Thermoclostridium stercorarium subsp. stercorarium DSM 8532: one gene and its partner. The main gene of each other region encodes a partner of the protein of the gene in region 2 in a complex. Links are inferred from orthologs where the notes say so. Each region holds a gene or a part of one and is shown on either strand. Other genes may lie near its edges. The genes, in order: tig and rpsG.

Evidence for each region.
Region 1: the proteins of rpsG (region 2) and tig are in contact, whole or in part, in a crystal structure (PDB 3GTY), measured with the Thermotoga maritima proteins. The link is inferred for Thermoclostridium stercorarium subsp. stercorarium DSM 8532 from one-to-one orthologs. Residues at the interface, in WP_004081843.1 of Thermotoga maritima: Lys34, Lys52, Lys55, Glu59, Arg62, Gln63, Glu66, Asn67, Lys69, Val71, Arg95, Ala109, Lys110, Lys111, Gly112, Arg113, Pro114, Glu117, Glu121, Ile124, Ala125, Tyr127, Asn128, Asn129, Thr130, Gly131, Lys135, Asp139, Arg142, Met143; in WP_004081061.1 of Thermotoga maritima: Glu122, Val124, Val129, Leu130, Tyr133, Glu188, Gly259, Ile262, Tyr263, Glu266, Ser270, Glu273, Gln274, Glu277, Arg308, Gln311, Ile312, Ser315, Tyr316, Glu325, Arg329, Arg336, Leu363, Phe366, Trp367, Arg373, Leu377, Arg381, Leu384, Glu387.

The regions. Positions count from the first base shown.
Region 1 is NC_020134.1:2,687,084-2,690,403, forward strand. What follows is about bases 20-3,012. They hold tig (trigger factor), read right to left. Parts: upstream 2,156-3,012; coding sequence 884-2,155; downstream 20-883. Other genes in these bases: clpX (ATP-dependent Clp protease ATP-binding subunit ClpX), read right to left, coding at 20-99; clpP (ATP-dependent Clp endopeptidase proteolytic subunit ClpP), read right to left, coding at 114-695. Outside these bases: more of clpX, read right to left, coding at 1-19; CST_RS11660 (S-layer homology domain-containing protein), read left to right, coding at 3,181-3,320. UniProt on the Bacillus subtilis protein: Involved in protein export. Acts as a chaperone by maintaining the newly synthesized protein in an open conformation. Functions as a peptidyl-prolyl cis-trans isomerase.
Region 2 is NC_020134.1:2,845,648-2,848,773, forward strand. Bases 328-3,126 are described here. They hold rpsG (30S ribosomal protein S7), read right to left. Parts: upstream 2,063-3,126; coding sequence 1,592-2,062; downstream 328-1,591. Other genes in these bases: fusA (elongation factor G), read right to left, coding at 328-1,558; rpsL (30S ribosomal protein S12), read right to left, coding at 2,262-2,675; CST_RS12485 (50S ribosomal protein L7ae-like protein), read right to left, coding at 2,753-3,004. In the rest of the region: more of fusA, read right to left, coding at 1-327.

The DNA of each region.
Region 1 (3,320 bases), 160 kb from region 2 along the record:
GATGTACACACCGGGTCCGGCAACCAGCCTTTTTACCTGATCCTGTGTCTTCCCGCAGAAAGAACATTTAAGCTGTTTTTTTTCCTCATATCGTGACACCAAACTTCACCTCGTTATTTGCGAACCATAACTTCGTCCACAATTCCGTATTCTTTTGCCTCCCATGCAGACATGAAATAGTCTCTTTCTACGTCACGCTGGATCTTTTCCAAAGGCTGCCCCGTTTTTTCTGCCAATATGCGGTTAAGGTTATCCTTTATTTTCAGTATCCACTCCGCATGAATTTTGATATCTGTAGCCGGACCTTTGGCTCCGCCTGCAGGCTGGTGTATCATAATGGTACTGTTAGGCAGCGCAAAACGCTTGCCCTTTGTTCCTGCAGCCAGCAGAAAAGCGCCCATGCTTGCCGCCATACCAACACATATTGTTGACACGTCAGCCTTCACATGCTGCATCGTGTCGTAAATTGCCAGGCCTGCAGTTACCGAACCACCGGGACTGTTAATGTAAAACTGGATATCCTTGTCCGGATCCTTGGCGTCCAAAAACAACATCTGCGCTACTATCAGGCTTGCAGTCGCATCATTAACCTCGTCGCTTAAAAATATTATTCTATCTTCCAGCAAACGGGAGTATATATCATATGAACGTTCTCCCCTGTTACTCTGCTCTATTACATAAGGTATAAGTGGCATACTACATCCCCCTTTTCTCTATTCACTTTTATGCCCGAACACCGATGTCTGTTAAACAATACTTCAATATTATTTATCATACAATAGTATAATATAAATTTCCCCTTTTGTTGTCTAAATAAACAAAATTACCCCAATGAACTAAAGGCTGCTGTTTCTCAACTCAGAAGCAGCCCGTTATTGCCTGACTACTGTTTCAGCAGCTCAATGGTTTTTCTCCTGACGATGGTCTCTTTAATATATTCTATATCGTCATTCTGTAAATGTTTCTTAAAATCCTCGGGGTTCTGCTTATACCTTTCGGCCATTTCGGCAATTTCCTTTTCAACTTCCTCGTCAGTTGCCTGTATATTTTCAGTCTGGGCAATCTTCTCCAGCACCAGTTCGGTTTTTACCTCTTCCAGGGCTCTTTCCCTGTAATCATCGCGCATTTTCTTCTCGTCAATCCCCATAATTTCCATATAGGTTTTTAAATTCAGCCCCTGGTAAGCCAAAGCAACGTCCATCCTCTGCAGAATATTGTTAATCTGGCGTTCAACCATGACTTCCGGTATGTCAACCTCTGCGTTTTCCACAGCTTTTTTTACAAGCTCATTTTCATATTTACGTTCGGCCTCCTGTTGTGCCCTTTCCTCAAGCTTCTTCCTGAGATCGGCCTTATATTCCTCAAGAGTATTAAACTCACTTATATCCTGAGCAAACTCATCGTCCAGGTTCGGAAGTTCCTTATATTTAATTTCGTTGATGCGAACCTTGAAAACAGCCTGTTTACCCTTTAAGCTCTCATTGTGATAATCTTCGGGGAATGTAACGTTTACCTCCACTTCCTGATTCAGCGCAGCACCGACCAACTGCTCCTCGAAACCGGGGATGAAAGTATTTGAACCAATAACCAGCGTATATCCCTTGGCTGAACCGCCGTCAAAGGGTTTGCCGTCAATGAACCCTTCAAAGTCAATATTTACAATATCATTTTGCTGAACAGGTCTGTCCTCTACGGTAACAAGCCTTGCATTCCTGTCCCTGATTTTTTCAAGTTCTTTCTGGACATCTTCGTCGGTTATATTCACCTGCTCTTTTTCCACATCCAGACCTTTATATTGCCCAAGTTTTACTTCAGGCTTAACAGTGACCTTTGCGGTAAATATAAGATTTTTATCCTTTCCTATTTGCTCAATATCCAGTTCGGGCGTGTCCACAGGGATTATCCCGTGTTCCTTGATCGCCGCTTCATAAGCTTCAGGACAGATAATATTCAAGGCTTCTTCAAAAAATACATTTTCTCCGTAATATTTTTCAATCAGGCTCATCGGGGCTTTTCCCCTTCTAAAGCCGGGAACTGTAAATCTGCCCTTGGTTTTCTGGTACGCTTTTTTAAGGCTCTCATTAAAACGTTCTGCGTCTTCTTCAATTGTAAGTTTTACAACATTCTTTTCCACAGTTTCTACTTTCGATTTCATTAGGGTAGGCCTCCTAAGTTTTATTTAATATTTTTAACAATCTGCTTAATTTCCGCAACATTGTATGTTTTATTGGAATGTGTTGTGTCTTTATCCTTGAAAGTATTTTAATACATCTATACCAGAGGAAACAAAGCAGATTCAATAATTTACAAAAAAAATCCTGGGGTCGGAAAAAACCTTTATGATTATATCACACAAATTTAATATTGCCAATAAAAACAATTGCCTTTCCCTTTAAAAATCCTTATTCATTTCCTTAATTCGTCTGCCTTTGTTCTGCTTTCATTCATAAGGGAGCTTTTTCTGAGCAACACCACACCGTTACCGGCATTCACGACCGGAAAACCTTCTTTGAAATGCTTTGAGCCGAAAATAAACCGTTAAAACCGACGTGAAAAATTTCCTCATAAAAAAATAAATCGTGCACCTGCCGTCGACATACAACTACAAACGGCACCACGATAAAAAGCTCGGATCAGGCACCCTTGCGGCACATCCAGTAAACTGCTTACCGCTGCTTCCTTCCGGACCTGACGGGGTTCACAGCCCTGAATTGCGCAAGACCCAATCTTCATTGCTCTTTAATCATGGCCCTGTCTTCACAGCTATATGCCTCGGGCAGGAATTCGACCCTGCTATAGCGGGTTGCAGGTACAGGGCACCGCTACCTCCCCGTCTAGCACGATATACTTATTATACAGGAACGGCCTGCAACTTGCAATAGGATAAACATGGTACAAGACCACCTTCACAGAAAAGGCTGAATGCCGGAGCAAACACATCTTTCGGAAATCACCCCGTGAATGCGGCATCATTGGCCGTATTAAACCTCTTATTTTAAAAATATTAAAAACGCTGAAAAAAGTCGTTATTTTTTCGTTTAATCCATTGACTTTTAGGGATTGACTTTAGTAAAATTTAGCCAACTATATGTTTACATAATACGTTTACATAATTATTCCGCTCGCATATAACCACCACTTGAGCGGAATTCAATATTTTTATTTAAGGAGGAATTTAATATGCGACAACATGTCAACCGGCTAATCTCTCTTGCACTCATTATTGTACTTGTTCTCGGCATGGGTATTAATGCCCTGGGCGAGGAACTGAATGAGAGCAGTACATATTCAGTTCCGTCCGGAACGGATGGTTCTGCCGG
Region 2 (3,126 bases):
GAGGCTCAATTTCAATCCAGCAGTGACCGTACTGACCGCGACCGCCGGACTGACGAACAAACTTGCCTTCGGCCTTGGCCGACTTGCGTATGGTTTCCTTATAAGCAACCTGCGGTTTGCCTACATTGGCCTCAACTTTGAATTCACGCATAAGCCGGTCGACAATAATCTCCAGATGCAGTTCTCCCATTCCGGCGATAAGGGTCTGGCCGGTTTCAGGATCTGTGTAAACCCTGAAAGTAGGATCCTCTTCTGCCAGTTTCTGCAGAGCGATGGCCATTTTCTCCTGTCCTGCCTTTGTCTTAGGTTCTATAGCCACATTAATAACAGGCTCAGGAAATTCCATGGACTCCAGAATTATCGGGTTGTTTTCGTCGCAAAGAGTATCCCCGGTAGTTGTAAATTTTAACCCAACGGCTGCAGCGATTTCACCGGCATAGGCCGCATCAATCTCCTCACGGTGATTGGCATGCATGCGCAGGATTCTTCCCACTCGCTCACGCTTTCCTTTGGTTGAGTTCAGCACATAGGACCCGGAGCTCAAAACGCCGGAGTAAACACGGAAATAAGCCAGTTTACCCACATACGGGTCTGACATGATCTTAAACGCCAGTGCAGCCAGCGGTTCATTATCATCCGCATGTCTGACCAGTTCTACCTGTTCTTCCCCATACAGGCTGTCAGGATGGATACCCTTAACAGGCGGAATGTCAAGGGGTGACGGCAAGTAATCGACAATGCAGTCCAACAGTTTCTGTACACCCTTGTTCTTATAAGATGAACCGCAGGTTACGGGAATCATCTTTACGCTGACGGTAGCCTTTCGAATGGCTTTCTTCAGCTGTTCTTCCGAAATCTCTTCCCCTTCAAGATACTTCATCATCAGTTCGTCATCAAAATCTGCGACGGCTTCGAGTAATTTCACATGATATTCTTCCGCCAATGCCTTCATGTCTTCAGGGATTTCCTTTTCCACAATGTTCTTGCCAAGGTCATCCATATAGTAATAGGCCTTCATTTTCACCAGGTCTATAATTCCCTCAAAGTGATCTTCCTTGCCTATCGGAAGCTGAATCGGTACTGCATTGGCATTCAAACGATCCTTCATCATCTGGACACAGTTAAAAAAGTCCGCGCCCAGAATGTCCATTTTGTTCACGTACGCCAGTCTTGGGACTCTGTATTTGTCAGCCTGACGCCATACGGTTTCAGACTGCGGTTCAACACCGCCCTTTGCACAGAACAGTGCAACGGCCCCGTCAAGAACGCGGAGCGAGCGTTCCACCTCCACTGTAAAGTCAACGTGTCCCGGCGTATCTATAATATTTAACCTTGTTCCTTTCCAGAAAGCGGTAGTGGCCGCCGATGTAATGGTAATACCCCTCTCCTGTTCCTGCTCCATCCAGTCCATTGTGGCCGCTCCCTCGTGAACTTCGCCTAACTTGTGAACCTTACCGGTGTAGAACAGTATTCTCTCGGTGGTGGTTGTTTTCCCCGCATCGATATGCGCCATTATACCGATATTTCTTGTGTTTTCCAGACTATATTCCCGGGGCATCCATGTCCTCCTTTCAAAATGTATAAAAGCAGATTACCATCTGTAATGCGCAAACGCTTTATTGGCTTCTGCCATCTTATGAGTATCTTCCTTCTTCTTAACCGCATTACCGGTATTATTGGCCGCATCCATAATTTCTGCGGCAAGCTTCTGTTTCATGGTGCGTTCGCCTCTTAAGCGGGCGTAATTTACAAGCCACCGAATACCCAAAGCCTGTCTTCTTTCAGGGCGAACCTCAATAGGTACCTGGTAAGTCGCACCGCCCACTCTTCTTGCTCTTACTTCGAGAACAGGCATTACATTGTTGAGTGCCTGATCAAAAACTTCCAGCGGATCCTTTCCGGTTTTTTCACGTACAATATCAAACGCGCCATAAACTATTCTCTGTGCTAATCCTTTTTTGCCGTCCAACATAACTTTATTGATGAGTTTTGTAACTACCGTGCTGTTATAAATTGGATCGGGCAATACTTCCCGTTTGGGCACATGTCCTTTTCTTGGCACTTTCTTCCCTCCTTTACATGATAACTGATGGATTATTCCATCGTATCACAGGTACTCGTCCCGTAAAAACGGTCCGTCAGCGCTTGTTCAGTTGCTCGTATAAAAACCGGCAACCTTCAGACTTGCCCAGTTTATATATCAAACAACGCACAAAAGCGCTGTAGTATCCTGTCATTAAACTGAAAAGGCTCTACAAAGCTTACTTCTTCGGCTTCTTTGCACCGTACTTCGAGCGCCCCTGCATTCTGTTTGCAACACCTGCTGCGTCAAGGGTACCACGGATGATATGGTAGCGTACACCAGGAAGGTCCTTAACACGTCCGCCACGAACAAGAACCACGCTGTGTTCCTGAAGGTTATGCCCGATACCGGGTATATACGCCGTTACTTCAATCTGATTTGACAGACGTACTCTGGCAACTTTACGCAGAGCTGAGTTCGGCTTCTTCGGTGTAACTGTTTTTACAACTGTGCAAACACCGCGTTTCTGAGGGCAATTAATCTGTGTGGTTATCTTCTTCAGCGAATTCAGACCATACTGGAGAGCCGGGGCGGATGACTTTTTTTCCACCTTTTTTCTTCCTTTCCGTACCAGCTGATTAAACGTCGGCATTCCTCATTCACCTCCTTTAAAAAATTGTCTATACTCATATCCACTCAAAGAGCGGCAGAATAAACAATTATAAGCAATCATTCCTTTAATATCGCAGCCACTGCAGCCCCAACGTCTATACCGCACTTTTTGCCTAACAGTTTCATGCTTTCAACCCTGTTAATCTCAACATCCTTGCCACTACAGGCTTCAAGGATTTTCGATACGATTCTTTCCTCTGCATCCTGCGCAATAAAAAGCACCTGAACCTTATCGGCTGCCAGCGCCTTCAGGGTCTGTTTCAACCCCACTGTCTTATTGCGATGTTTCAACTCATCCAGCACGACCATATTACCTCCGGTCTTCTATTTCCAAAGTCAGCCGCATATTAATTATCAACCCATAAAAAGTCTGCTTTACATGACAAGCAGACAAATCCCGTTCATCCTAAAACCATGACGCTGTCGTTTCT